3 regions of the Labrenzia sp. THAF35 genome follow, and region 2 is predicted to be linked to each of the others. Evidence: riboswitches for the same ligand, from Rfam matches in the RefSeq annotation. Region 2 holds a riboswitch; each other region holds the start of a gene.
The links. A riboswitch is a leader RNA that binds a small molecule or an ion and turns the genes downstream of it on or off. The one in region 2 is predicted to bind cobalamin.
Positions count from the first base shown of each region.

Region 1: it holds a riboswitch for cobalamin, as region 2 does, so the genes downstream of both, FIU93_RS30770 (CbtB domain-containing protein) here and cobU (bifunctional adenosylcobinamide kinase/adenosylcobinamide-phosphate guanylyltransferase) in region 2, are expected to answer to the same signal.
Region 3: it holds a riboswitch for cobalamin, as region 2 does, so the genes downstream of both, FIU93_RS17165 (hypothetical protein) here and cobU (bifunctional adenosylcobinamide kinase/adenosylcobinamide-phosphate guanylyltransferase) in region 2, are expected to answer to the same signal.

Region 1 covers NZ_CP045382.1:112,062-121,902, reverse strand. The annotation lists gene FIU93_RS30775 (recombinase family protein) at 1-559, opposite strand, end outside; cobalamin riboswitch at 931-1,158, shown strand; gene FIU93_RS30770 (CbtB domain-containing protein) at 1,191-1,361, shown strand; gene FIU93_RS30765 (CbtA family protein) at 1,363-2,061, shown strand; gene FIU93_RS30760 (hypothetical protein) at 2,139-2,663, shown strand; gene FIU93_RS30755 (DUF1636 family protein) at 2,666-2,992, opposite strand; gene FIU93_RS30750 (M23 family metallopeptidase) at 3,627-5,630, shown strand; gene FIU93_RS30745 (phosphatase PAP2 family protein) at 5,917-6,771, opposite strand; gene mntR (manganese-binding transcriptional regulator MntR) at 7,141-7,596, opposite strand; gene FIU93_RS30735 (cytochrome c peroxidase) at 7,716-9,569, shown strand; gene FIU93_RS30730 (phosphate/phosphite/phosphonate ABC transporter substrate-binding protein) at 9,569-9,841, shown strand, end outside.
Region 2 covers NZ_CP045380.1:4,617,462-4,627,302, forward strand. The annotation lists gene cobN (cobaltochelatase subunit CobN) at 1-514, opposite strand, end outside; gene cobW (cobalamin biosynthesis protein CobW) at 549-1,682, opposite strand; gene cobU (bifunctional adenosylcobinamide kinase/adenosylcobinamide-phosphate guanylyltransferase) at 1,679-2,230, opposite strand; cobalamin riboswitch at 2,263-2,481, opposite strand; tRNA gene FIU93_RS21215 (tRNA-Asn) at 2,816-2,891, shown strand; gene FIU93_RS21220 (cupin-like domain-containing protein) at 3,257-4,165, shown strand; gene nagA (N-acetylglucosamine-6-phosphate deacetylase) at 4,235-5,389, opposite strand; gene FIU93_RS21230 (SIS domain-containing protein) at 5,386-6,426, opposite strand; gene FIU93_RS21235 (GntR family transcriptional regulator) at 6,432-7,193, opposite strand; gene FIU93_RS21240 (N-acetylmuramic acid 6-phosphate etherase) at 7,399-8,280, shown strand; gene FIU93_RS21245 (ROK family protein) at 8,535-9,446, shown strand; gene FIU93_RS21250 (copper homeostasis protein CutC) at 9,443-9,841, shown strand, end outside.
Region 3 covers NZ_CP045380.1:3,748,449-3,758,289, reverse strand. The annotation lists gene FIU93_RS17200 (SDR family oxidoreductase) at 1-317, shown strand, start outside; gene FIU93_RS17195 (MFS transporter) at 469-1,704, shown strand; gene FIU93_RS17190 (hypothetical protein) at 1,740-2,330, opposite strand; gene FIU93_RS17185 (iron ABC transporter permease) at 2,484-3,545, opposite strand; gene FIU93_RS17180 (ABC transporter substrate-binding protein) at 3,599-4,534, opposite strand; gene FIU93_RS17175 (ABC transporter ATP-binding protein) at 4,552-5,325, opposite strand; gene FIU93_RS17170 (DUF1636 family protein) at 5,322-5,726, opposite strand; gene FIU93_RS17165 (hypothetical protein) at 5,716-5,994, opposite strand; cobalamin riboswitch at 6,101-6,314, opposite strand; gene FIU93_RS17160 (S9 family peptidase) at 6,458-8,542, shown strand; gene FIU93_RS17155 (hypothetical protein) at 8,747-9,145, shown strand; gene FIU93_RS17150 (LysR family transcriptional regulator) at 9,150-9,841, opposite strand, start outside.

The sequences.
Region 1 (9,841 bases), on a different replicon from region 2:
CCCGCATGATTGTTTGACGGCTGGTACCAAATGCACGGGCTATGGCGGAAATGCTTTTGCCGGAACTCAGCGCAACCCGCACCTCTTGCTTTTGGCTGTCTGTCAGGCTTGGCCGCCGACCCAGAACTTTCCCTTCGGACTTGGCACGTCTTAGGCCTGACTGCGTTCGCTCGATGAGCAAATCCCGCTCGAACTGGGCAACGGCATTGAGCACGTTCATGGACATCGTGCCGGCGGAACTCGCCAGGTCGACACCGCCAAGTGCAAGACAGTATACCCGTACTCCTTCGTCGGCCAATGCCTTTACTGTTGAACTGACGTCTATCGCATCCCGGCCGAGGCGATCGAGTTTCGTCACGATGAGAATGTCGCCCGGCTCTAAACGGTCCACCAGCCGAGCGAATTCCGGACGCTGCGTTATCGGCACACTGCCGGAAATAGTCTCGGTCACAATCCGGCGGTCGTCGACCTGGAACCCCGCCGCCCGGATTTCTTCTAACTGGTTTTGCGTCGTCTGTCCGGTCGTTGACACGCGGGTATAGGCAAAGGTGCGTGACATAGCGTCATTCCTGTCCGAAAAGGCTGTTCAAATTAGTTAGCTGTCCAGAATGATGTCAAGGTAATTTGTGGACAGGGTGTTTTGCCCCTGTACGCAATCGGACGTTTTCGGACACAGACATGGGTCATCGGCAGTCATAGTATGGAGTGAAAGATGGCCCGGCGGTTGCTTTTCAAGGACCAGGGACGGCAGGAATTTTTCGATATCCCGACAGAGAAAACAGTCTGATCCATCATTATTCCCCGTCGCCTGTCGACCGGCTTGAAATCGAGCTTCGGCACCGACAGTGTGCAAGTTCCCAGGCATTGAATGTCATCGCGAACGCATCAATTACGTGTCGGATTTGTGCTTTCGCGATCAAAAAAAATGCGCCATAATAAAACCTGTTTGGTTTTCCATTCGGCACAAAGTGCTGGGAAACGAACAGGGAATTCGGATATGGCGGACCCATGCAGGGCGTCAGGAGCCGAAGCCGCCCCCGCGACTGTATGCGGAGAGTGCTGACCGGACATGCCACTTGCAACGAATGTTGTGGGGAAGGCCCGGCAAAGCGCCACGACCCGCGAGCCAGGAGACCTGCCAGACATTCACTGAAAACCCTTCTGTCGGGTGTGACAGCAAAGAGGATAAAATGACGACACAATCTGCAAAAACCACCGTTTCCGCGACGAAAATCGTATCGCTTGCTTTTGCTGCGGTACTGGGTGTCGCGATTATTTCGATCACGGGTCACGTGCAGGCGAGCGCTTTGCACGACGCAGCACACGATGTGCGCCACGCGACCGGATTCCCGTGTCACTAAAATGCTGACTCGCCTCTTGGTCAGCGGCTTGTTCGCTGGTGCTGCGGCGGGGCTTATCGCGGCCCTGCTACAGCTTATTTTTGTTCAGCCAGTCCTTCTCCATGCGGAGCTTTATGAATCGGGGGAATTGGTCCATTTCGGAACCGAGGCAGTCAGCGCTCAACAAGAGCTGGGCGGGATCGATCCTTTGCGCGATGGCCTGAGCGTCATCTTCACGATGCTCACCTATACCGGTTATGCCTTCATTCTGCTCGCCGGCATGGCAATTGCCGAAATGCGCGGTGCGGTTATAACGGGTCGCAACGGCCTGCTTTGGGGTGTTGCAGGGTTCGTCGCGTTCCACTTCGCGCCCGGATTCAGCCTAGCTCCCGAAGTGCCCGGCGTCGCGGCGGCGGATGTTTTTGCCCGGCAGATCTGGTGGTGGGCGACCGTCCTTACCGCAGGCGCCGGATTGTGGCTGATCGCATTCGGCCGCAATTGGATGGCTTGGGGCGCAGCAGCAATGCTGCTGCTGGCACCACACGTGATCGGCGCGCCAGAGCCGGACACCTTCACCGGCCCAGTTCCGACCGAGATCGGGGCAATGTTTGCCAGCCGTGCCTTTGGCGTCGGAATGGCAGCCTGGCTTCTGCTTGGTTGTTTTGCAGGTTTTTTCTGGCAGCGCGAGGGGGCGAGGGTCGGCGCAACGCAGGCGGCCTGATCCGGAATCTAAATCATAACCGACCGGGCGAAACATCTCGTTTTGCCCGGTTTCTTTTTAAGGAAACCTGAAACCCCATGGAACGCTCTCTCGCACTCTTCGCCATCGGGCTGGTCTTTGGCGGAGGCATCGGCTTTGTTGTTGCCGCAAGCAATGGTGTCGCTCTTGACGGTCATGACCACTCATCAGCCAGCGATCACCAGATGCAGACCGCATCAGTGGAGCTCAAAACTAATCATTCCGGCCAAACCGCTGGCCACAACCACAACAGGACTACCTCTGTACCTGGCGGTCCCGATGCACCGTCCTTGAAAATCAGTGTCTCGAAGGATCCGGTTAGCGGCTACAATCTTCATATCATGACGGAAAATTTCAGCTTTGCTCCGGAGCGGGCAGGCTCGGATCATGTGTTGGGCGAGGGCCATGCCCACGTATATGTAAATGGCGTGAAGGTCGCGCGGCACTACAGTGCATGGCTCCACCTGCCGACTCTTCCAAAAGGTGATGCGACGGTTGAGGTTACGCTCAATTCCAACGATCACCGCATGCTCGCTGTCGAGACGGAACCGCTTAAGGCTACGGTGACTGTGAACGTGGAATAGGCTTATAGCGCCGGAATGCGCGCTCTGAGGCAGAAACGGAGACGTCCACATGGTCGGGCGTCTTCGATCCAGCCTTTGTCCGTTGCCAGAAAATTTCGGGCCGTCGAGATGATGTCAGCAATGTCGTCTGGAAAGATGAGGCCTGAAAAAAGGTATGCCGCTCTACCAACCCCCTGAAACGCCACCGCAATCGGTTGTTCACAGGCCCCCATGCATTCAATCTGTGTAACCTCAATCGCCATTCCTGATTCGTTCAACGATCGACGCAATGCATCAAGATCTGGCGAAGGGTCGCATTTGCATGTACTGCAAACGATAATACGGTTCATTCGGTCACCTTTGACAGGAGCGGTGGCACAGCATAGCGAAAACGTACAAAGCAATACATTATTCGTCATGCGAGTTAGATCGTACTGTGTTTAACAATTTCATTCCGACAATTGCGAAATCGCTTGAACCTAAAGTGGCTAGAGGGTGTAAACAACTCACCAGTTTGGAAACCCGACTCAGGAACTTCTTATGGCCCAATCGCAATCTCGTGAATTCCTGGCAACAGGTAACGGCTATAGGTTTGCCCATTCTGCTGGACCGCGACGGGCCTGCGCGCGCTTACTGGCTAGTGTTCTGTGCCCCGACCAATGTAGCTAAAGAGGCCGGCAACGACCCAAAAGCTACGCGAACTCAGATCCCAGAATGCATTATAGCAGCGAGTATTAATCAGGACCGCGCCGATGCCGAAGTTTTAGACGTAACCCAGACACCCACGTTTTTCGTTAACGGCCGTCACCTTAGTTCGTTTGGCGAGGCAGAACTGCGAGCTTTGGTGAACGAAGAGGTAGCCTCTTCGCGGATGTAACCAACAACAAACGGGATATGTTCGAATGGTGATGGCAATCAAATGACACCGCGCTGCACGAACGAATTCGATCCACAAATTGGTTGCTTAACTTCCGAAAGATAGCAATGCACTTTGACGCTACCCAAAACCCCCAGTCCTCAAAAATCGAGCTCGGTCAAGAACCGCCGCTGCTTGGTTACGAAGGGGTGTATGGCATGTCGGACCGACGAGGGGTTTCACTGCGCTGGTTCGCTGGTTCAGCACTCACTGGCGTCACATCCCTGTTCTTGATGGGCGGCGCGCTATTCGCTGCCTTTGATGGCCAATACGAAGTTGAAAGGGCGAAATCCTCGAGTGCTTTATTGAATGAGTTGTCGATCTCGAACAACGGTTACAGCAAAGAAGACAGGTTTCTGCGATCGGCGACTGAATATTCCAGCAAGCAATTAATAGATGTGAATATTGTCTCCCGTGAGGGCGACAGAGACAACATTCGCGCTCAACCACATATTTTCATCAGCGCTACGCTTGCTACCAAGAAAGACCCGTCGCTTGCATCTCAAATTCCGGCCTTCAGTACGCTGAACATATTTTCTAGGAGTGCGGAGAAAGAAGCGACAGGGGCAACCGAGGGAGTTGCAACTTCTCTTCTTGCCGACTCGCTGTACGGTGTGAAATTGGCCAATGATGTCAGTATAAGCCTTACACCATTTCCATCATCGAACACGGATTTCGATTTGGACAAGACGTTGTCAGAATCGGAAATTGAATTGAAAGTTCGCAAATTTATCCGGACCCGTTCGGTGGATGCAACTAACATGGATTATGAAGCAGTGATTGATCCTGGGCGTTTCGACTTCAATTTGGCGCTTCAGCCAGATTTGGAGCGCTATGCGGTTCGGATAACGCCGGAAAACGTTTCTTTCGTGTCAAAACGCGATGACGATATTCGGTTAGCCGGAATGGATGAAAGCATTGTGCCAGTGGCTCAGGGGCAAAACCTTACGGGGACCCTCCTAAATCAGCAGGTTCCAGAAGTAGAAGCTGCATCGATCACACTTGCGTTTCAGCGATTGTATGGAATCTCCAAACTTGAAGACGGACAACGACTCCGAATAGCGTACGCGCCCTCACAGGACGATCCGGAGCGAAAGCTGCCCGTGCGTATCAGTCTGTATAGCGATACGAAACACGAAGCGACCGTTGCCCAATCAGACGGCGGCGATTACATCAAAGCCCGGCCGCCTAGCACCTTTCCAGCAGCAGCCTTTGCTGACGCGGATCGTGTCTCCCACAGCGGGCCAACGCCAGCGCTATACGATAGTCTTTATCAAACTGCACTTGAGCAAGACATACCAAAAAACGTTGTAAATGAACTTGTTCGCATGTTGTCCTTTAGCATCGATTTCAAGGCCTCCATTAGGCCTGGTGCTACCATAGAGCTGCTATACTCCAGAGATGACCGTAACTTCGGATCTAAGATCCACTTTGCTGCGCTGAGCAATGGCAAGACAACGCTGGAATTTTACCGTTTCCGGACGCCTGACGATGGAGCTACTGACTTTTATGATGCGTTCGGCCAAAGCGCAAAAAAGTTCCTGCTCAGGAAACCGATTGATGGTGGCAAGTTCCGATCCGGCTTCGGCATGCGTCGGCATCCCGTCTACAAATATTCAAGAATGCATAAGGGAGTGGACTGGTCTGCTCCGCGCGGGACACCGATCATGGCTGCTGGAGATGGTACCGTGATAAAGGCAGGTTGGAGTTCCGGCTATGGGAAGCGAACTGAACTTCGACACACCAATGGGTACACGACCACCTACAATCATCAGACCGGATTTGCCAAAGGCATAAAGGAAGGTGTTCGCGTCAAACAGGGACAAATCATAGGTTATGTTGGCTCGACTGGACTTTCAACAGGACCTCACCTTCACTTCGAGATGCTAGCTAATGGCCAACCTTTGGATCCAATGCGAGCCAGACTTCCAGAAGGACGCGTGCTCGATAGAGAAATGCGCGAAAGATTTGAGTCCGAACGCAGTGCAATCGACAACTTATTACGTGACGCCCGTAGGCCTCGAATTTTGCAACATGACTACAATGAGGAAGCGTTCAATCAAGCAATCTGATGTTGAACTACAAAGAGGTCTATCTTAGAGGTTTTTCGATCCTTTTAATTGCACTAAGGCCACCGCAAGTGTGCGTTACCATTAGGATCCGTGCCGCCGGTAACGCCAACAGTACTGCAACACGTTTACTGAGTGCTTGTTAGCTAGACTCAAAATACATTTCTGACGCGTCGTGTGCCGCAGTGCATGATATCGGAAGTCTTTGGCTGCAAATCTCCTCCGGCACGAAATCAGCGCCCATAAGATCAAACTCTGGGAAACGAAAGGTAATTCAATAAAATTTTGCTTACCGTCGCCTTAGTCTTTGAAAACTCAGTTGCATAAATCTTCCAAGAGCGGTCATCCATTCGTCCAACGAACGATCACTCACAATTGGCCGCGTTCTTTGAAAGAGCAGATGAAAGACTGCGAAACTGAGCAGCAGCGTTACGCCCCAGGAAATTAATGTGTCAGAAAGGAAGTGACCGCCGAATGCGATTCGGTTTAATGACAGGATGAAGCAAAGCGGCAACACGAATAGCAGCGTCGCTTTGCGCCACGTAGCGGGAACTAGAAAGGCGACTGAAGTCAACCAAATGGCGGAAGACGCTTCTCCAGAGACGAAAGAACAGTTTCGGTCACAATAGTCAGTGACTTTCCAGACAGTTTGATAGGGTAGGTCTCCGCCGAACTCAGCCACATGTTGCGGTCTCGGGCGACCCCAATTGTCCTTCAAGATCAAATTTACGAGCACGCCGGGGCCAAGAACCAGAGTCGACAGCAGAAACAAGGGTTGGCGGAGTGGCATGAGCGGTGGACGATCGGGGATAAGCAACTTCAGAACGAACACAGCAACACAAGTAGTCGCAACCACCTGAACTAGAAATATGCCGAGATACCTTACGTCTCTGAGAAACGCCATGTTCTTCGCCCAGAAACCGAAAACTTCTGAATAAAACAATCCGCTCGACCAAATATCGGCACCGGGAAAGATAAAGAAAAACAGCGACACGGCACAGACATACAACCCGATCGAAATCATCGGATGTGAAACACAGGAGTCGGTCAGCTTCTTTAGAATCGGCTTTGGGCTGTTTTCAATAGGTACTTTGTTCTTCATCGCCGGTATTTTGATCGAACTTCGAGGATTGATCCTATGCATCTAGAAGGTGTCCGAGGTGTTTCACAGGTGTCAAAATGCCGCCCGCTCCAACAAACCGGAGATGTGTTCAAGCGGACTTTCTGGGTTAACCGTCAACCTGTTGTTGGATGTCTCAATCCGGTTCATTCGAACGTCGATTGCTCGCGCTGGCCTTCTGCGTTGGAGCTGATCTTGCGTCGTCAGCTGTACAACTTGCGATTAGAGTTTCTGGCCGATCAAGGGTAAGTCGCTGCACGACCCACCGCGGGGTTCCAATTAGTTTTGTGGCTTCGCGTTGAGTGCACAGGTTGGTCCCATTCTACTCAATATGCTCTTTGCTGGGTTTAGAAGATTGATTTGACGAAATGTTACCACCAACTCGAGCCGTGCTCAGTCGGTGCCGGGCGCGTTTCTTTTCACGAAATCTTGAAACACTTTCAGCGTCTCTTCGCTGACATGATGCTCGATACCCTCCGCGTCTTGCTCGGCCACTTCTGCGGAAATTCCTAGTGTAACCAGGAAATCGACGACAATCCTGTGCCTCTTGCGGCAGGCTTCCGCCAGTTGGCGGCCCGCCTCAGTCAAACGTATATCGCGGTAGCGCTCCTTAAGGATAAGACCTTCTCGCTTCAGCCTAGCAAGATTTTTCGATACCGTCGGCTGCGCAACGCCAAGCCGTTCGGCAATTTCTACCGGACGCGCAGACCCGTTCAGGTGGATCAGTTCCGCGATGAGTTCCACATAGTCCTCGACCATTTCACTCTGGTGCGCGGTGCGCACAGCCTCGAACCCGCTGGCCTGTTCATCGACACTTCTATCGGACACCTTGGGTGAAGGACCGGTCATGAACGGAACACATCCTCTTTGTTTTCATGGTGATTGTGTATGCCGTGAAATTAGTCACTTGACAATGCGTTAGATCATCCTAAGAAATTTAGCCTAGTCTAAATATAATAGGCGCAGCTATGAAAACTCTCCTTGCCAGCGCAGCGATCTGCCTTGTTCCGCTAACCGCGCAAGCCACCGCAATCAAAGAAGCCCCCTGGGCTCCACGTGCAGCCGCTTATCGGCACACCTTGTTTCTGGGAAACCTTTCCCCAGTCCCCTGGGAGAAAATTGAAGCCAGCTGGAACCGCGCCGTTCCAGGCAGCTCACTGCCGTATGCCGCGGTTTCCAGAGCAAGTGACGAGGAAGCCGCTGCTCTTAACAGTGCTCTTCAAGTGCAGGACAGGCAGGCGCTGTTTGAAGCGGCAACGGTCATCGTTGCTCAGGGGATACTGCGTCACCTGGAAAATGCGGATGCCAGGCTCGGAACTCCAGAAGCAGCCACTGAGTTGGCCAAGGCCGAAACGCTTTACCGCGCCTTTGAAGATGCTATTCGCGCCGCCGATGAGCCTGCCGCTCGCCAGCTTGGCAGGGCATGGCTCATCCTAAACTCGTCCCTGGGCAGTGGCGGCGTTCTGGGCCAAGGCGGACAGGAAAGCAACAAGGCAGAATTCGCAAACGCCCGCAAAGATGTTTCCGATTACATTCGTACCAACTACTTGCCGGCAGAATTTGCAACTCGTGACAAGCTGGCTCCTGTTCCGGAAACGGTTTTCCTTTCTGGACCGGAAGTGAAACTGCCCGCAACATTGCCTCCGGGATCAAACATCGCCGATCAAAGCGAGCTGCCGCGCCTTATTCTTCAATTCGAGGAAGCCGGTGAAGACGAAGCCAACCTGCCGCTTGTCGCTTATGGCGACATGCTGTTTGACAGTCCTGAGATCTTCGGCGGTCCGGCGCAGGAACTTGGGATTGCCTGTTCCACCTGCCATAACAGATCTGACATCAACAGGGAGTTCTTCATTCCGGGCCTCAGCTATCGCCCCGGGGGGATGGATGTCGACGGTGCTTTCTTCAATCCGATGTTCAATGACCGGAAGGACGATCACCTCGATACGCCGTCGATGCGCGGTATACGGTTCACCGCGCCTTATGGCCGTGACGGACGCGAACCCAGTCTGCGCCGCTTCATCCGCAACGTGATCGTTACCGAATTTGCCGGCAAGGAGCCGACCCCGTTCCAGCTTGATGCGCTAGTCGCCTATGTCCGTGAGTTCGACTGGCTGCCGAACCCGAAAATCGACCGGGCAGGCCGGCTGACCGACAAGGCCTCCGACGCGGCAAAGCAGGGTGAAGCCATCTTCAATACTGATTTTCCAGGACTGAACGGCAAGTCCTGCGCGTCCTGCCACACGCCGGATCAGAACTTCACGGATGGACTGACACACGATATCGGGAGCTCAGAGCGGCCTTTCCCCGGAGGCACGGCCACAGCCTTCGAAACGCCAACGCTGCGCAACATTAACTTCACCGCCCCCTATATGCATGACGGTTCGCTGCCGACGCTGGCCAGCGTTGTGGATTGGTTCAACGACACCAGGAATCTTGGGTTGGACGAAGAGCAACGAGCAGACCTGACGGCGTATCTGGAAGCCATCGGCGATGGCGAAGAGCCCTATCAGCGCTTTGAAGGCCGTGACAGTGTCTTCCGCCTGTCCTGGGAAGAGCTGACCACCTTCGCGTCGACCCTGGACACACTTCTGCCCGCCCGTGATGCCCAGAATATCGCGTTGCTCATCGACACGGTTGCGCCGGATCTTGCAGCCGACGCCAGCGTGATGACCAATCAGGCGGCAAAACCCGAAATCTATGAACTCAGCGCTATCCTGAGGGCCGTGGGCGATGCCAGCGCTGAAGGAGACTGGGGCGAGGCGGAACAGCAATGGCAAAAGTTCAATACCATGCAGGCCGCAATTGACGAGAGGATGTTTTGATGCTGAACCGCCGCACGTTCCTGGCCGCTGCCTCCGCCAGCTTCGTCCTGCCGGCTTTTGCCGCCGAGGAGGGTCTGACCTTGGCCTTCATACCGCAGGAGAACCCGGAAAAGCTTCTGGGAGATATCAAAGTCATCACCGGCTGGCTTTCGGAGCAAATGAGCGTCCCCGTCACCGGTTTCGTCACTTTTGACCATGCAGCCGCCGTCGAGGCGCTTCGAAACGGCGATGCTGACATTTCCTTCATGGGCGCCCTGCCATTTGTTCTCGCG
Region 2 (9,841 bases):
GCACCGGATGCGCGGGCTCTTCTCCCTTTCCGATCAGGTGCGCTGCATATCTCAAGGCATTGGCGTAATTCTCCGCGCCGCCTTCCACACAATATCGCCAGAAGCGATGCACTTCAGCTGGTGATCGGGTGGAGCGAGACGTCAGTTCTTCGTCCCACTTGTCGTCGCCCGGAATGACAATCAGATCGATGCCATTCGCGCGGACTTCTTCTTCAAACCTTTCCAGGCCGTAGCGCCAGTACTCCACTCCACCCAGAATTCGCAGAACGATCAGCCGAGACCCACGGACGGTCTGTTCGGCATAAAGATCCACCGAATAGGGATGCGACAAGGCCATGAGATTGGCGAGCCGCAGGCCTGCCCGGCCTGTTCCAAGCCGTGATTGCGCAGCGGCAAAGCTTCCCAGTTCGGTGTCTGCAGCGGACAGGAACAGAATGTCGGCTGGAGACTGGCCGAGGTCGACCGCGTCCCCACCGTCATCGATCCGGCGCGTCTGGCTGGCGAGAATGTGCATGCTTGGTCTTTATTTCCAGCTTCTATCCAGCGTGTCAGGCAGCAGCCGTCAATTCACCCAGCAGGCCGCGAACCGCAGTCAGGTCGAGGCCCTTCAAACCGATCACGACCAGTCTGCCACTGCTCTCGGCGCCGGCGGCGAACCAGGTTTCGACACGCGGTCCGACAGCTTGAACCATTGCAGGTGCTGCCTTGCCCTCGATTTTTACGGCCCCCTTGATGCGCAGGACGCCTTTTTGCGCCATGGCTTCCAGAACCTTTGCCTCTGCATCTTTCAGGCTGGCGAAAGACGAGACTGCCAGCACGTGACTTTCAAAATCATCGTGATGGTGATGATCGTGATGATGGTCGTCATGGTGATGATCATGATCATCATCATCGTGGTCATGGTCATGGTCGTGGTCGTGGTCGTGGTCATCATGATGGTGATGATGCTCGTGCCGATCAGCCATATCGTCCTCGGCAGCAGAGCCTCTGCCGAGCAGAACTTCAATCGGAAGCGTGCCTTTTTCGGATGTCACCACGTGAACCGCCGGACGAACATCGGCGGCGATCTTCTCATGCACATGCTTCAAAGCGTCTTCGGAGACGAGATCAGCCTTGTTCAGAACGACGAGGTCTGCGCAACGCAATTGGTCGTGGAAGAGTTCTTCAACAGGACTGTCATGATCAAGCGCCTCGTCGGCGGCACGCTGCGCGGCAAGTGCATCTTCATCAAGTGCGATCCGGCCTTCGGCGAGTGCAGCAGCATCCAGCACCGTGACAACACCATCTACCGTTACCTTCGGCTTGACGCTCGGCCAGGAGAAGGCCCGAACGAGCGGCTGCGGCAAAGCCAGGCCAGAGGTTTCGATAACAATATGCTCCGGCGGATTGTCCCGCGCGAGCAGCATTTCCATGGTTGGCAGGAAATCGTCGGCAACGGTGCAACATATGCAGCCATTGGTAAGCTCAACCACCTCTTCCGCGGCGCAATCGGGATCAGCGCATCCATTCACCAGGGAACCGTCGAAGCCCATGTCCCCAAACTCATTGACAATAAGGGCAATGCGTTTGCCATTGGCGTTGGTAAGCAAATTGCGGATCAGCGTGGTCTTGCCTGCTCCGAGAAACCCAGTGACGATCGTTGCCGGAATTTTTGCGCCCGGCTGCAGGGATGAAGTGGTCATAATTTGATATCCGGTTGTGATGTGGGTTTCAAAAGTATCGGCAGGCCCGCAGCAACGAAGACGACCTGTTGGCACCTATGCGCCATATCCTGGTTCAGTCGTCCCTGCACATCGCGGAACGACCTCGACAGACGGTTCTCCGGCACGATCCCCATACCAACTTCGTTGGAAACGAAAACGCACGGCCCCTGAAGTTCCTTCAGAACCGCGCAAAGTCGTGCCGTTTCGGCGGGGATGTCCTTGTCTGCAAACAGCAGGTTCGACAGCCACAGGGTCAGGCAGTCAACAAGAACCACCCGGTCTTGCCTGCATTCGTTTTCAAGCACCGCTGCAAGTTCGAGCTGTTCTTCCACGGTGAGCCAGGACGGGCCGCGTTGATCTTTATGAGCGGCGATCCGGCTGGCCATTTCATCGTCGTGGGCAGCACCAGTCGCGATATAGATTTTTTGCAGACCGGTTTCATGGACAAGCTTTTCCGCGAACCGGCTTTTTCCGGAGCGGGCGCCGCCGAGGACCAGCGTCGTCCTCTCGCCGTTTGAATGCGTCATTCCTTCTCCCAGCCGTCCGCCCGACAGCGCCATAGGGTTGACAATGTGACGGCCGGTCTCCTGGCTTGCGGCTCAGCGCGGTCTGTACCCCTTCCCGGCCCCATCAGGACGCCAGTGGTTTTCGTACAGCCACTCACCGCTCACAGTTGCGGGGGCAGCTCCGGATCTGGACTTGAAAAAGACCGCACCGGATTCCCGTTTCATCCGGATCAGGCAAGGCCTTTTCCGGAACCGTCGGTTTCTTCCTAAACGTATCTTGAGGCCGACACAAGCAGCAGAAAGTCGCTGACGACTAACCTTGAAAATCGGCCAGGCAGTCAACAAGGACGCCTTCTTGCGACAAAGTCAGAAAAAGGCACAGCGGATTTAGCCTGCCCGGGGTGTTCCAATCGTCGCGAAACGTAGGGTTTTCCAAGCTCGACAGAACGCCTAGCCATCTGAAATATATCGAGTTTTCCACACCGAGATCAAAAAAATGACGGCTTGATGAAAAAAACGCCCTCGGGGGCTTGGCAAACGGATCAAGCCTTTGATATACGCATCTCCATCGACGGGGCGGCAACGCGCTGGCCCCGAGCGTGGTGATCCCCAGTAGCTCAGTTGGTAGAGCAAGCGACTGTTAATCGCTGGGTCGCTGGTTCGAGTCCGGCCTGGGGAGCCATCACCACCTCTTCCTAATCCTCCCGAATGCTGCGTTTCTGAAGACTGGAACACTGTTCAGTGTCCGGATTGATCTTATTCACGTTTGATCTTGCAACAATCTGCACCGCCTCAAAAATCGACAGCCATTTGATGCGAACGCGTCTTTCGCAGCAGTAACGTTCCGTATCATCTTCCTAAACAACATTTCCTGGCTACGTTTTTAACGAAGATCGCGCCTCCAGTGGCTCTGCGTCTTTGAATAGCGCTTCTTGATAAAGCTCCAGGTTGCTCCTATCGTGATTTCTCCAAAGGGAGCATCATGGAAAATCGCAGCTAAATCCAGCACCCCTGAACCCGCAAATCTTCAAATGCGTGGTACCTTTTATGAGCGGCGACAACACACACACCATTGCCACCGTAACCGCAGCACCAGGTTATGCCGAATTTCTTGAAGCCTACTGCGACAAGGAACAGCCCCTGCTGATAAAGGGACTAGCGAAAAACTGGCCCGCGCGGGAAAGGTGGCAATCCGGCCGATTACGAGCAGAACTCCATACACTGCCAAAGGTCCGCGACAGAGGTGTCTTTTTCGTCAGCCGCTCCCCCGTACTCGAACAAGATATCGAGATGCCGGATTTCCTGAAGGAGATCCTCGCGTCCGATCGGATAATGCAAGATTCCGTTGCCTGGAGGTTCTGGATCAACAGCAGGAACAACCGGACAGAGTTCCACTACGATACCAACGCCGAGAATGTCATCACAGTTCAGGTGAAGGGCCGTAAGGAATGGGTACTGGTTTCGCCCGAAACACCGCTACCGTGCTACCCGTTCACCAACTTCTCTCTACTGAAAGACGAAGAGCGATTGCTGAGGAACAAGCGGTTCTACAAATTCGATCTGGAGGAAGGCGATCTTCTCTATCTGCCGCCACATTGGTACCACCGGGTGGTTGCCAAGGAAGACGAGAACATCAACATCAATTGGACTTTCACGAAACGCGAAACTTCGGTCATCTCAAAGGAATTCAAGCGTGACATGGAGCGGTGCGGCCTGCTGCATTCATTCAAGAACAGTGATTCCGCGCTGGTTCGGCGCTGTTACGAAACCGCTATCCGCGCCCTTCCAAATGTTGGCGGTATTGGCTGGGGTCTGAAATCGTTCATTTCATCGCCCTATACGCCAAGCCGCGGAGCATTGGTCAGCCGCTTCTTCAAGGAATTGCTGCAAATACCGAATACGCTGCTGACACTTCCAAACGTTCGCTCAACGCTGAAAAAGGTCGACAAGACCTAACCGGCGAACGCGCAGCCACCAATCCCACAAGTTCGGCGCGGTATGTAGACTACCAGCGTATATGCCGGGCTACGTATTTGAGAATTGCTCTCCCGCAATCCATACGCCCTCGACCTCATAGGCATTGCCAAGCTGTACGAAGTCAGCCGGATAGCCTTCTTCGAAACGACCGAGCGGGCGCCCGAGAATGTCCGCAGGATCACTGGTCGCCATTGCAAGAGCAGCTTCAACCGGAAGCTCGAGTGTGCCGGTGAGAAACTTCAAGGACGCCGGCAAATCTATATCGGCGCCGGCAAGCGTGCCGTCTTCGAGGGTCAATGTGCCATCGCGGCGAAAGATTTCCCGACCTCCGAGAAAGAAGGACGTAACATGGGTGCCGGTCTGGGACATGGCGTCGGTAACGATAAAGATCCTGCCCGGGCCAGTCTTTGACTTGAGCGCAACCCGCATCGCGACCGGGTCGACATGGACACCATCAGCAATGATGCCCACGTTGAGCGCGCCCAGATCGAGCGCGGCGCCCACAAGGCCGGGCTCGCGGTGTTGCAACGGGCTCATGGCGTTAAAAAGATGGGTGACCATCGAAGCACCCGCTTCAGCCGCTGTCTTGCACTGCCGGTATGTTGCTCCGCTGTGGCCAAGACTGATGTGAATTCCCGCGTCAGCCAATTCCCGCATCTGTTCTGGCGGCACCGTTTCCGGTGCAACAGTCATGATGAGGCTTGGCAATTCCCGCGCCGCGCGCTGGTAAAGCGCCATATCTTCGCGGTTCAAAGGCCGGATCAGATTCGGGTCATGCGCCCCCTTGCGCCCCGCGAACAGATGCGGCCCTTCGAGATGCAGACCGTGAAACCCCTTCACACCCCGCGACCAGGCGGCAATTCCCAGATCAACGACTTTTCGCGTCACCTCGGGCGTGTCCGTGATCAAAGTCGGTGTCAGGGCTGTTGTACCGAGGCTGACATGGGCGGCGCAAATACGTTCGATATCGTCGACTGTTTCCGCATCCCCCAGCATCAAGCCGCCGCCGCCATTGACCTGCAGATCGATCAATCCCGGCGCGAGAATGCCGTCACCAAGATCGACAGTCTCTACGCCAACGGGCACCTGATCGGCCGAAAGAAGGCCAGCCACCTTGCCATCTTCGACAAGCAGGGCAGCATTCGCATGGATTTTCTCACCATCGAAAACCCGGCTGCAGAGATAGGCGGTTGTGGAGGTCATACGGTCTGGGTGACTTTCTTCAGGTGCTTGGGAACGTCCGGATTGAACCCGCGCTGCCGTGCAAACCATTCGATGAAGGCGTAGAAAGAAACAATCTGCACCAAGGCGTCGGTCAATGGATGCCCGGTTGCCTGGAACGCCAGCTTTTCTGCCCGCTCCACCTTGTCGGTCGTTGCAAAAACACTTCCACCCTGGTCCACCATGCGATCCGCAGCCTGGGCTAGCCCCTCTTCGGCTGCATCGCGCACGCCAAGTGCCAGGATCGGGTATCCGTTTTCGACGATCGAGACAGGACCGTGCATTACCTCGGCGGACGAATAAGCCTCCGCATGGATCTGGCAGGTTTCCTTGAATTTCAGCGCAGCTTCATTTGCGATTGCCAGACCAGGTCCGCGTCCAATGACATAAAGCGAACCCCGCTGCTCGATCGGCTTGGCAAGCGCGCGCCAGTCCTTGTCGATTGCTTTTTCAAAATGCTCCGGCAAGGCAGCCAACGCATCGAGCAGTTCCTTGTCAGCTCCGATTTCCGCCAAAAGCAGCAAGCCCGCCAAGACGGAATTGACGAAGGTCTTGGTCGCGGCGACGCTGCGCTCAGGACCTGCGCAAATATCGATCGCGGCGCTGGAAAGCTTTGCCAGTTCACTTCCCGACGTGTTGGTAAACCCTACCGTGAAAGCCCCCTGCTCGGTTGCACTTTCCACAACCGAGAGACTGTCCGGGCTGGCGCCGGACTGGGAAATTGCAATCACAAGAGCCTGACCCAGCTTGACCTTGCCACCGTAAACCGAGGAAACGGATGGGCCGAGAGAGGCCATGGCAAGACCAAGGTAGATCTCCGAGGCATATTTGAGAAACGTCGCAGCGTGGTCAGAAGAACCGCGAGCGACGCTTGCCAGGAACACCGGCGCGCCTGCCTTCTTTGCAATGTCGCGGATCAACGGGTGTCCATCGGCCAACAGACGGCGCGCAGCGTCCGGGATTTCTTCGATTTCCCGGCGCATGTGCGTCGGCGTGGCCATGGTACTTGCTTCAATCATCAGGATTAGTCTTCCGAAATCTGAAGTTCGGCGATGAAGTCATATGCATCGCCGCGGTAAACGGAACGGGTGAATTCGACGACATTTCCGGACGCAAGATAGGACACACGTTCTATTTTCAACCCGGCAGACCCGGCCGGCACACCCAGAATATCGGCATCGATAGGCTCAAGATTGCGGGCTGAAATGCGCTGGATAGCGCGAACAGGCTGCAAGCCGGCCGTGCGCAGGATGGCATAAAGAGACGTGGTGACCCGCTCCGGATGAGGCAGGACGCTCTCGGAAAGGGAGGCCCGCTCGATTGCCATCGGGGTGCCGTCTGCCTTGCGAAGCCTGTCGACGCGGGCAACGCGCTGTCCTGACGTGAGACCGAGCGTGAACATTTCTTCAGGCGAAGCTGGAAACAGTCCGCGGCGCAGCCACTCGCTGCTGGCGGAAAGACCACGGCGTGCCATATCCTCGGAAAAGGACGTCAGGCTGGAAAGGCGCTGTTCAACCTTGTGCACCTTGGGCGCAACGAAGGATCCGCTGCCGCGCTTCTGGACAACGACCTGATCCTCAACAAGCCCGGCAACTGCCTTGCGCACCGTCACACGGGACAGATCCGTAATGGAGGCAATCTCGCGTTCAGACGGAAGCGGCTCATTCTCCTTCAGCACGCCGTCGTCAATAGCCTGCTGAATGCGCCGCCGCAGCTGCAGGTATCGGGGACCGCTGGAATTCGCCAACCAGTCACCATTTTCCAGCAAGGAAATGAAGTCAGTCATGAAAAGGGGCGCCTTAGGAGATGAAAATAATACCTTTCAGATACCAATTTAAACTCTATCGAAACCGAAAATCAAGTGTTAAAACAATTTCCGAACCTGCATCACCACCGATGGAGCACCCAACGGAAACGTTCCCGAAGCGTGATTGCCTTGAGAGACTTAATTCCGCGATACGAAACTTGGTGTGCCTCCGAGTTCCTGAACCATGAATTTGCCGACGACCGAAGACCGCGATCCGATTTCCATTGGCCTGTCCAAAAAGTCTGATGAAGACGTCCTGTCGCTGCTGCTGCAACGGCAGAAAGATGCGCTGAATGCCACCGAAACGGCCATTCCGGAGATCGCAAAAGCCGCCGAAGCACTTCAGACAGTCACTGTTTCAGGCGGAAAAATCGGTTATGCCGGTGCCGGCAGTGCCGGACTGACAGCCCTGGCGGATTGCCTGGAATTGCCGGGAACGTTCGGCTTTCCCGTTGAGCGCATGCGCATGCTCTATGCCGGGGGGGCTGCAAACCTGCTTCACCTTGCCGGCACATATGAGGACGACGAGGAAGCCGGCTTCGCTGACTTTCAAAAATCAGGCCTTGGAGAAGGAGATATCCTGATTGCAGTTTCTGCAAGTGGATCAACTCCTTATACTCTTGGCACGTTCAGAGGTGCACAGTCGGCACGCACAAAAACCGTTGCATTGGCAAACAATCCAGACACTCCCCTCCTCCGTCAGGCAGATTTTCCGATCTTCCTGAAAACACCTCCTGAAATCATCGCAGGCTCTACACGTCTCGGGGCGGCAAGCGCCCAAAAAGCTGCACTCAACATGATCTCTACATTGGTGGCACTGAGGCTTGGACACGCAGTTCGTGGTCACATGGTCAATCTGGTTGCGGATAATGAAAAACTGCGCCAGCGCGCTTATCGCATCCTTCAGGATCTGACGGGCTGTACAGCAGAAACTGCAGCGGAAAAGCTCCAGCAGGCCCAAGGCAGAGTGAAGGTTGCGGTTCTCATGATTCGAGAAGGCCTCGACGCGGAAAGCGCCGAAATGTCGCTCAACGAACACAGCGGAAACTTGCGTCCTTTCCTTTGACACGTGCCCGCGCTTCCAACAGACACTGGGCACACTTTCGAACATAATCTCGCCCACAAACAGCAGGTTGAGCCTTCTCACGGCACTATTGAGCTTGCGCGATGTAGCCGTTGTTTTTGACAGGTGTCAGCCGCCCAATTCCTTTAAAAAATGATGCCAATTTCTTTTTTTGGTTTACTACCAATGCGATTGGTTGCATATTGGTATTATAACTGGACGTTAACAAATATAACCCAGAGGCGTTTGAACAGGCGATGACCACCTGTTTTGATATTGGCGGCTCCTTCATCCGACATGGAGAGCTCCAAGCGGATGGAACCGTTGCGGAAAAAGGCCGGGTAGCGACACCCGGATCTGACTGGCAGGCGTTTGTAGATGCGATTGCCGACTGCTCCGGGCCGGATGGATCTCCTATCTCGATTTCACTTGCAGGCGCCTTTGATACCCGCAGCGGCATCGCGGATGTGGCCAACATCCCCTGCCTGCATAAACGACCCGTGCAATCGGATCTGGAAACCGCCCTCAAACGTCCCGTCGCCATTACAAATGACGCCAATGCTTTTGCACTTGCCGAAGCCGTCGATGGCACCGGACGGGGTAAGCCGGTCGTTTTCGGTATTATTCTCGGGTCTGGTGTCGGTGGCGGGCTTGTCGTCAATGGCACGCTTGTTACCGGTTATGGCGGCATCGCGGGTGAATGGGGTCACGGCCCCATCATGGACCCGACAGCTGGCGGCCAGTTGAAAGGTATTGAGCACTATCCCTGCGGCTGCGGCCAGACAGGATGCATCGACGCGGTCTGCTCGGCCCGTGGCATGGAGAAGATCCACCGGTCACTGCATGGGCTGGATCTGGCAAGCAAGGATATTACTGCCGCCTGGCATGCCGGTGATGCAGCAGCCACACAAACGCTCGACGCCTTCACCACTCTGCTTTCGCGTGCGCTTTCCGCTTTCGTCAACACACTTGGTCCGGATGTCATACCGGTGAGTGGTGGCCTTTCGAACGATCTTGTTCTTCTCGACGTGATCGATCGAAAGACACGTGACCTTGTTCTTGCCGACTATCGCGAGCCACTCGTCATCAAGGGCGAATTTGCCGCCAATGGCGGCCTGCATGGTGCCGGCATCGTGGCCCGTACGCTCATCAAGGAGGCGGCCCGGTGACCAGGATCCCCCTCGAGGTATGTGTAGACACCCTCGAAGGCGCCTGGACGGCAGCCGAAAACGGCGCTGACCGAATTGAATTATGCGCAGCTCTGTCCGAAGGCGGCCTGACCCCTTCCCAGGGGTTCATGGTGGCCGCGGCCAGACTACCGGTTCCCGTCTACGCGATGATCCGCCCCCGATGCGGTAGTTTTGAGTACTCGGACCTGGAAAAGGCCTTGATGCTGCGCGACATCCACGCGGCTGAAAAAGCAGGTCTTGCGGGAATCGTGATCGGGGCAGTCGACAGCCAGCACAATCTCGATCGAGACTTTCTGGCCGCATCCATCAACGGCACCAGACTGCCGGCAACTTTGCACCGGGCCATCGACACCGCACGCGACTACGAAAAAGCG
Region 3 (9,841 bases), 870 kb from region 2:
TTGCCGGCAGCGACCTGAGCACGCGAGCACTGGAACTTGGCGGATCACCTGCGTTCAGTCTTGCCGACCTGGCAGCAGAGCTCTCCAGCCAGTCCGGCCGTGAGATACCGTTCAACAACCTGCCAGAAGCAACCTATGCCGGCATCCTGGTTCAGGCAGGTCTGCCGGAAGGCTTTGCAAATGTCCTCGCTGATTCCGACAGAGGCGCGTCTCAAGGCGAGCTCTTCACGACTTCCACGGCCCTGGAGAACCTGATAGGTCATCCGACCCGCTCGTTGAGTGATTTCATCTCCGAAAGTCTGAAAGCGAACGCCTGACGTCCGCTAAACGTCTGCTCCTGCACGAAGGCGGCCTCTCCGCCTTCGTGCAATCATTTGAATTTGTGGTCGGTTGGTTCAAGGATATTTGTTGGTTCCCCATCGGCGAACCTGTTAGGCAGATGGTTCTGCACTTTCCCGGTACCCGATCATGTCCCTTGCCAACGCATCCGATCCATACGTCCAGGACGGGCCTTACGCCTGGTTCCGGTTGGCGATTTCGATTTTGCTGAGCACCCTTGGTGGTGCCGGCATGTGGGCGGTTGTCATCGTTCTGCCCGCCGTCCAGACGGATTTCGGGATCGATCGTGCCGGAGCGTCCCTGCCCTACACCGCGACGATGTTCGGGTTTGCTGCGGGCAACTACCTGCTTGGCCGCGTCGTCGACCGCTACGGTATTGTCATACCCGTCATAGGCTCTGCTCTATCACTCGGTGCCGGCTTCGTTCTGGCCGCCTTTGCGCCGGATGTCTGGAGCTTCTCTCTGGCGCAGGGTCTGCTGATCGGTCTGGGCACCGCGGCCACATTCGGCCCGCTGATCGCCGATATCTCCCACTGGTTCCTGAAACGGCGCGGTTTTGCGGTCGCCTGCGCCGCCTGCGGAAACTATCTTGCCGGTGTGCTCTGGCCATCGCTGATCCAGTGGAGCCTTGCGACGTCCGACTGGCGCCAGACCTATATCCTCATCGGCGTCATCTGCCTTGTCGCCATGGTGCCGCTGGCCCTTTTGCTGCGCCGGCCGCCTCCGGACACATCCCTGAGCACCGGTGCGGCCACGGCCCGTTTCGGTCGCCAGGACACCGGCCTGCCGCCTGCCGTCCTGCAGGCTCTTCTCGTGGTCGCGGGTCTAGCATGCTGCGTCGCCATGTCGATGCCACAGGTTCACATCGTCGCCTATTGCGTCGATCTGGGTTATGGCGTTGCCCCCGGAGCGGACATGATCGCACTGATGACCGGTGCCGGTGTCATCAGCCGGTTGGCATCCGGATATATTGCCGACAAGATCGGCGGTGTCATGACCCTGCTGATCGGTTCCGTGCTGCAATGTGCGGCGCTGTTCCTGTTCATTCCCTTCAACGGCCTGGCTTCGCTCTACCTCGTGTCCCTCATCTTCGGTCTGTCGCAGGGCGGCATCGTGCCCAGCTATGCCGTGATCGTGCGAGAATACCTGCCGGCCCGCGAAGCTGGACAGCGTGTCGGCCTGGTGATCATGGCGACAATTCTCGGCATGGCCCTCGGGGGCTGGCTGTCCGGCTGGATCTATGACCTCACAGGCTCCTACCAGGCCGCGTTCCTGAACGGTATCGCCTGGAACTTCCTTAACATGGCAGTGATGATCTTCATCTTCATGCGCGGCAAGATGAGGCCGACGGGCGCAGCCGCTTGAGGCCGAGGTTCCGATGAACGGCCAGCGGACGCCAGTTACTTCAGGACGCTGAAGTTGCTGGTGATCAACCAGATCTGCGACAGCAGGACAACGCTGACGAGACCGATGTGATAAGCGGACTTGCGGATCCTCGTCGCGGCCAGCACCAGCACGATCATCACGATCTGACGCACCAGATACGCGGTTCCAAGATCGTTGAAATAATCGATCCCCTTCAGCCGTGAGTCCACGATGTCGAGCACGAACATCAGGGCAAGCAAGCCGTAGATCCAGGTCTGCCTGGCGTGAAAATAATCCTTGTAGCTGGCGTATTCGCCCATCTTGTCCGGATAAAGCACGGCGGTAATAAAAAAATAGAGTGCGGCAAAGGCGATGACGAACAGATAGCTTTCGAACGTCCAGACCTGAATGCGGCCAAGTGCGAATTCGAACCACCAGAAGTGAACGACGGACAAAAGCATGAACAACGACCACCCAAGGTGCACGCTGTAGATCTCTTCGCGTTGGGGATGCTGAACATACCGCGCAAGGCCATTGAGCAGCCGCGCAACACCCAACCCGATCACCATGCCGATAATGATCCGGATGTGGGTGAATTCCGCAAGATTGGTGGGAAGTTTGTCCATGTGGGTCCGTTTTGGTCTCGATAAAGCAACACTATACGAATGCTGCCTGATGGAAACCGTCGAGATCTGCCACAACGAACCTTGAGCCTCGCTCTGACCAGCGGCCGTTCAACCAGGACCGGCTGAACGGCCGAAAGCGGTCCGTGCGAGGGTCTAGTGTGCCTGACCCGTGCGGGAGCGCAGGAGGAGCACGAAGAAAATGCCGCCAATCAACCCGGTGACAATGCCGATAGGCATATCCTCGGGGGACAGGAGCGTTCGTGCGATGATGTCCGCCCAGATCAGAAAGATTGCGCCAAGCATCATCGATGCCGGCAGAACCCGGCTATAATTGCCCCCTACTAGGAAGCGGGCAATATGCGGCACCATCAGCCCGACAAAGCCGATGATGCCTGAAAAGGCTACCATCACACCGGTGATCAGAGCACCCAGCACAAATACCGTGAGACGGAAACGGGCAACCGGAATGCCGAGCGTCGACGCGGTTTCATCGCCGATGGTCATCGCATTGAGATCGGCAGACCGCAGCAGAAAATACGGCGCCACCAGCAGCAGAATGCCAAGCGGAAACGGCAGCTGAGCCCATTGGGCAAGACCGAGACCGCCCAACATCCAGAAGACAACCGTATGCGTTGCCCTCGGATCTCCCAGAAAAATCAGGATATTGGCGATCGCCATGATGATGAAGGACACGGCCACACCGGCCAGCACCAGCCGGTCGGCACTGGTTGCAGATGCAAACCGCGTCACCCCGAGCACCAGAAAAGTTGCCGCCAATGCTCCGGCGAATGCCATCAGCGGAACGGTCATCAGCCCCAGGAAAAGACCAGTATGCAACAGCGCAAGAATGGCGCCAGCCGCTGCACCGGACGAAATGCCGAGCAGATGCGGATCGGCCAGGGGATTGCGCGTGACAGATTGCAGGGCGGCCCCGACAACGGCCAGACCGGCACCGACAAACCCGGCCAGCAGCGCCCGCGGAAACCGGATTTCCCAGACGATAGCCTCCCGGCCCTTGGACCAGTCCACGTCGAAATAGCCGGGCACCACGCCGTTGACGAGGACCTTGAAGACAGTGCTGCCCGGGATCGGCACCGCACCTGCACCGATGGCGGCTACAATGGAAATAGCCAACACCAGCACGCCGGCCAGAAGCAATACCCCATTCCCCCGCAACCGGCGCAGGCCAGCGCTTTTGGCCGTGAGCAGGCTCATGCCGGTCTATCGTTTCTGCCTGCAACGGCAGTTCGAAGCATCTTCTGCAAGGCTCACTCTCCCCAGAACGCTTCGGTGAGCTTTCCGATGGCCTTGAGGTTCCGCGGCCCCGGGGTTGCCTCGACATAGTCCAGCACGACAAAACGGTCGTTCTTGACGGCTGCAATATTGGCCAGGGCGGGATTGTGTTTCATGAAGTCGCGTTTCTGGTCAGCCGTCACTTCGCCGTAGTTGACGATCACGACCATGTCCGGGTCTTTTTCCACCACGGTTTCCCAGTCGACGGTCGCCCAGCTCTTTTCAAAATCGTCCATCACGTTGACGCCGCCGGCTGCCTCGATAAGCGCTGTCGGCATGGCATATCGTCCGGCGGTGAAGGGCTTGTCCTCGCCGCTGTCGTAAACAAAGACCCGCAGCGGCTCTTCACCAGCAGGCACCGTTGCCGCGATCCGGTCCAGCTCCAGCTTGTAGGCCGCAACAAGATCGTGCGCGGTGTCTTCAACACCGAAGATCTTTCCGAGGTTGAGGAGGTCGTTATAGAGATCCTGCAGAGACGCCTTCGGCTTGTCGCCGATATGAATGCAGGATTCGGTCAGCTCGTAGACCTTGATGCCGAACGGCTCCAGCGTTTCAGGCGTCACTTCACCACCCACCTTCATGCCGTAGTTCCAGCCGGCGAAGAAGAAATCGGCGTCGGCCCCGATCAGCACTTCCTTGCTCGGATATTTCGACGCGAGTTCGGGAAGTTCGGCAACGCCCTCACGCATTTCCGCGTCCAGCGTCTTCCAGCCTGAAATGCCGGTATATCCAACCATGCGGTCGCGCAGGCCAAGTACCAGCATCATCTCGGTCAGGTTGACGTCATTCGAAACGGCTGCTTTGGGCGGCGTGTCGAAGGTCACCGTGCGGTTGCAGCTTTCCACCGTCGTTTGCGCAATTGCCGGTACAGACAGAAAGGTGAGCGCGAGGCCCAGGGCAATTTTTTTCATATTAAGTCTCCAGAAATTCAAAGATGGAAGGTCAGGTAGCGCTCGCGGCTGGCAGACAGTTGCTCCAGACGGACCTGTACCGAATAGGCTTGCTCAATGTTGCCGGGGGTCAGCACCGTCTCCGGCATTCCCTGGGCAACCAGTCGGCCCTCATGCAACAGCAAGACCTTGTCGCAGACACGGCTTGCCAGGTTGAGGTCGTGCAGGCTGGTGACAATGGTAATGTCCAGATCGGCAATCAGCTCGACGATCTCGAGCTGATGACGGATGTCCAGATGGTTCGTCGGCTCATCCAGCACCAGAAGCCTTGGTTCTTGCGCCAGCGCCCGGGCCACCATCACCCGTTGCCTTTCCCCCCCGGACAATGTGCCGAAGGCTCTTTTTGCATAGGACAGCAGATCCATTTTCCCGAGACAGTCATCGACGATCTCGGCGTCCCGCTTGCCTGCGCCGGCAATACCGGTTGCATGGGGACGCCGACCGAGTGTGACGATCTCGCGCACGGACAAGGCAAAGTCGGTCGGCTGCTCCTGAAGCACGGCGGCGATCGTTTTGGCGGCCTCCCTGGCACTGATGTGCCAGAGATCCGTGCCATCCAGAAGGATTTCGCCCGTTTTCGGTTTCAGGAAGCGATAGAGCAGCCGCAACAGGGTGGATTTGCCGGCACCATTGGCGCCGGCAATTCCAAGAACCTCACCGGCAGGCAGACCGAAGCTGAGCGGATGCAGAATGGTTTTGCCCTGCCCCGTCTTCCAGCTGACCTCCCGGACAAACAGATCGATCCCCGTCATGAGAACGCCGTCCCGTCAGCTTCCGAAACGATCATCGCTGCCGGAAGCCGGCCTTGCGATGCGCTCCAGCGCTTGCCGTGGCTTTCCTCGGTCACCTCGCATCCATTTTCAATCTGGCGATACCGATTGGCGTAGTCGACCAGGTCGTCGATGTCCGTATCGTCCTCAATGTCCCCAAAGAGGTAGATCGCCTTGTCGGTGGCCTTGAATGCCAGCGTGCAAGGTCTCGAACAGCTCTCCATGTCGGCTGTTCCACTGATTTCGAATTCGTCTCCAACGACAGGCACTGCCTGTGCCATTGCACTCTTCAGCTTGCAGATCAGCCCATATCCGGGATGGCAAGTCTGCCCATTGTGACGACAGGTCGTGCAGACAAATATCTTGTGCGGATCATTGCTCATGACGCGCCTCCACGGCTTCTGCCAGTGAACCGACAGGAGGCTGCGGAAAAGCAAAGGCATTGCTTTCCTCGTTGCACAGGGCACGGCCGGATCGGGTACGTTTGGCACAATCATCATGTAATGTTATTACATTACCCATGTTCTTGCTGACAACAGATTTTTGAAGCCCATCGGGAACCATCGCGCGTGCTGCGCGCGTCGCCAGCGGATCAGCCTCGGTCAGGAGGTTGGCAAGTCTTGAGAATTCAGCAGAAAATTTCCGGTTCATATCGCCCTCCGCGATTTCGCGGGGCAGTCAGGAACCGAATGTGCAACTTTGCCGGCAGGTGCCGATTGGCCATGTCACTCACTCCTCCGGGGCACCCCGCCCGGGTTAAGGTTTAAGGTGAAATGGCAGGTCTCCTGACTTGCGGGTCATTGCTTGCCTGATCCTTCCCGGGGTCTCCCCAGTGGCGCTTTCAGGTTTGCTCACCGCTCACAGTTGCGGGGGCAGTCACGGATTTGCAGCCTTTCGGGCTCGTCGCACCGTGTTCCCTTTTAATCCCGGTCCGGAGTTCGGAGTCGGGAACCATCTCTTCCTAAGTGCGCGAACGCCTGAAAAATGTCAAAGACTTTTGCGGGTCGCCGCTCTTGTCCGAAAGCACGACAGGATGGCCAGGAGGCGGAAACACCCTGCCGCCTCGGCAGTATTGACCCTTGCCTTCAAGGCTCAAAAATCTTACCTCCGATCCATGAAACAGGATGCCCTTCCCCCGCGCGCCGCAGCGCGCCCCCTCACCCTTGAGACCCACGGCATTACCCGCCAGGACGATTTCGCCTGGCTGAGGGCGGACAACTGGCAGGAGGTCATGAAAGACCCGTCCGTGCTGGATGCCGACATCCGCAGCTATCTGGAAGCGGAGAATGCCTATCACGAAGCGCAGATGGCGCCGACGAAGGCTCTGCAGGAGAAGCTTTTTGCGGAAATGCGCGGCCGCATCAAGGAAGACGACAGCTCGGTTCCTGCTCCCGACGGCCCCTTCGCTTACGGCCTCAAGTATGAAACCGGCGGCCAGCAACCGGTTTTCTTTCGCACCCCGCGTGACGGCGGCGCGGAAACGGTTCTTCTCCATGGCGACAAGGAAGCCGAAGGAACGACATATTTCCGGATCGGCGGCGTCAGCCAGTCGACGGATCACAAGCTCATCGCCTGGGCCTATGACGACAAGGGCTCGGAATATTATTCACTGAAGCTGCGCGACGCCCAGTCTGCCAAGGATTTCGACTACGCCATCGAGGATACGGGCGGCGGCGGCGTCTTCTCGGAAGACAGCCGCTATGTCTTCTACGTTCGCCTCGACGCCAACCACCGGCCCTCGAAACTCTTCCGTCACGAAGTCGGTTCCGATCCGGCGAGCGACGTTCTCGTCTACGAGGAAAAGGATGCCGGCTTCTTCATGGGCGTCGGCAAGACCCAGTCGGGCGACACGATCGTCATCGACATTCATGATCACGAGACCTCCGAAGTCTGGATGATCCCGGCCACCGACCCGACCGCCGAACCGGTGCTTGTCGCAGAGCGCGAGACCGGTATCGAGTATTCCATCGACGATCACGGCGACACACTCTACATCCTGACCAACGCAGGCGGCGCCGAGGACTTCAAGATCGTCACTGCGCCTAAAGGCAATCCCGGCCGCGAAAACTGGTCCGATCTTGTGCCTCACAAGGCAGGATGCCTGATCCTGTCGCATTGCGTCTACAAGTCCTTCATGACGCGGCTGGAGCGCGAAGACGGATTGCCGCGCATCGTGATCCGCCGGCTTGCAGACAACATCGAGCACTCCATCGCCTTCGACGAGGAAGCCTATTCGCTCGGCCTTGGCGGCGGCTACGAGTTCGACACGAGCACGATCCGCTTCACCTATTCCTCGATGACAACGCCATCGCAGACCTTCGACTACAATGTCGAGACCCGCGAGCGTGTTCTGCGCAAGGAACAGGAAGTGCCTTCCGGCCATGATGCGGACGATTATGTCACCCGCCGGTTGATGGCTCCCGCAGCCGACAGCGAAACCGTGCCGGTGTCTGTGCTCTACCGCAAGGACACCAGGCTCGACGGCTCCGCACCTCTGCTGCTTTACGGCTATGGTTCCTACGGCATCACCATTCCGGCGAGCTTCAACACCAACTGCCTGTCGCTGGTCGACCGGGGGTTCGTCTACGCCATCGCCCATATTCGCGGCGGCAAGGACAAGGGCTTCCACTGGTACAAGGATGGGCGGCGCGAGAACAAGAAGAATACCTTCAGCGACTTCATAGCCGCAGCAGACCATCTTGTTGCGGAAAACTTCACATCGCACGACCGTATCGTCGCTCAGGGCGGCTCGGCCGGCGGCATGCTGATGGGGGCGATTGCCAATCTGGCACCGGAAAAATTCGGCGGCATCATTGCCGAAGTTCCGTTTGTCGACGTTCTGTCGACCATGCTGGACGACACGCTGCCGCTCACGCCGCCGGAATGGCCGGAATGGGGCAACCCCATCACGGACAAGGCAGCCTACGATTACATCGCGTCCTACTCGCCCTATGACAACGTCGAGGCAAAGGCCTATCCGGCCATCCTGGCGGTAGGCGGATTGACCGATCCGCGCGTGACCTACTGGGAGCCGGCCAAATGGGTTGCCAAGCTGCGGGCAACCGGCACAGGTGACAAGCTGCTGATGCTGAAAACCAACATGGAAGCCGGTCATGGCGGCGCTTCCGGCCGTTTCGACCGGCTGAAGGAAGTCGCCGAAACCCAGGCCTTTGCCCTTTTGGTGACCGACAAGGCCTGACACTTCGTCAGACCCGAGGATTTTCCGGGCGTGCGGAGCAGTTCGCACGCCCGGGAACCTAAATTCCTTTCACACGCCCTTGCGGGTACCACCCGAGCGAACGTGACTTGATTTTGACCAAGTCTTCGGCTCATGTGAGAGTTGTTGCAAATCAATCAATTGAACGGTCCTGGACCGTACCGATGCTGTTCACTGGAGCCCGTGATGACCTGCTACCGCACACTTCCGCACCGCCTTGCTGATGGGCTGAAAAAGGGGTTGCGCCTGGTTCCGGTCATGGCCGCCACGCTGAGCCTTGCCGCATGCCAGTCCTATGACACGACCGGCGGCAACGTAGTGGAAACGCTGCTGTTCTCCCCCACCTTCACCAAGAACCGGCAGGACATCCCCAGCACCTACAACACAGCTTATGACTGCCGCACCTTTACCGGCAGCGGCTGGAAAGGCATTGCCGGTGGCAAGGTCTTCAATTTCAGCCAGAAATACATCATCTCCCAGGCCGGTTGCTTCAAGACTCAAGGCGAATGCAACGCATGGCTTGCGGTCATGTCCAGCTACATCGATCAGCCGCGCTACATCCGCTGCAATCCCTACACAGCGTAGGACATCAAGCGGATCTTGCAGGATCACGCTGGACGACAGTTCCCTGAAACACGGGAAGCGCTGCCATGAACGGTTCCATGTAATCAAGCAGGCAGCGCGCCCGGGCGTTGAGCAGCCGCCCGGTGGGCCATACCGCAAAGATATCCCGTTGCTGCCCTTGCCAGTCTGCGAGCACAGGTGTGAGGCGGCCTGAAATCAGGTCATCGGAAATCTCGCTCACAGGCAACAGTGCGAGCCCGTGACCGTCGCCGGCCAGCTGCCGGGCAAGACTGATGTCATCGACAACCACACGTGCATCGACAGGCACGGTTTCGCGGCAGCCTGTTTCCCGATTTGTCAGTTGCCATTGCGGAAGCGTGGACACCCGCACCACCTTGTGCCGGCCGATCTGGTCCGGACTTTCCGGGGCACCCGCCTGTTCAAGATAAGCAGGCGCCGCAACGAGAACCGTTGCCACCACCCCGAGACGCTTCTGGTAAAGCCGCTCATCGGTTTGGGGTCCGGCCCGGAGGGCAATATCGACCCTGTGTTCCAGCAGATCCTTGTTCTCGTTGCTGAGCGTCAGCGTCAGCTGGATCTCCGGATAGGTCTTGAGAAAATCCGACCACATGGGCTGCAGGATGCCGATGGAAATATTGGTAGGCGCCGCCACCTTCAACGCTCCCCGAAGACCGTGCAGATCGGTGCTTAACCCGT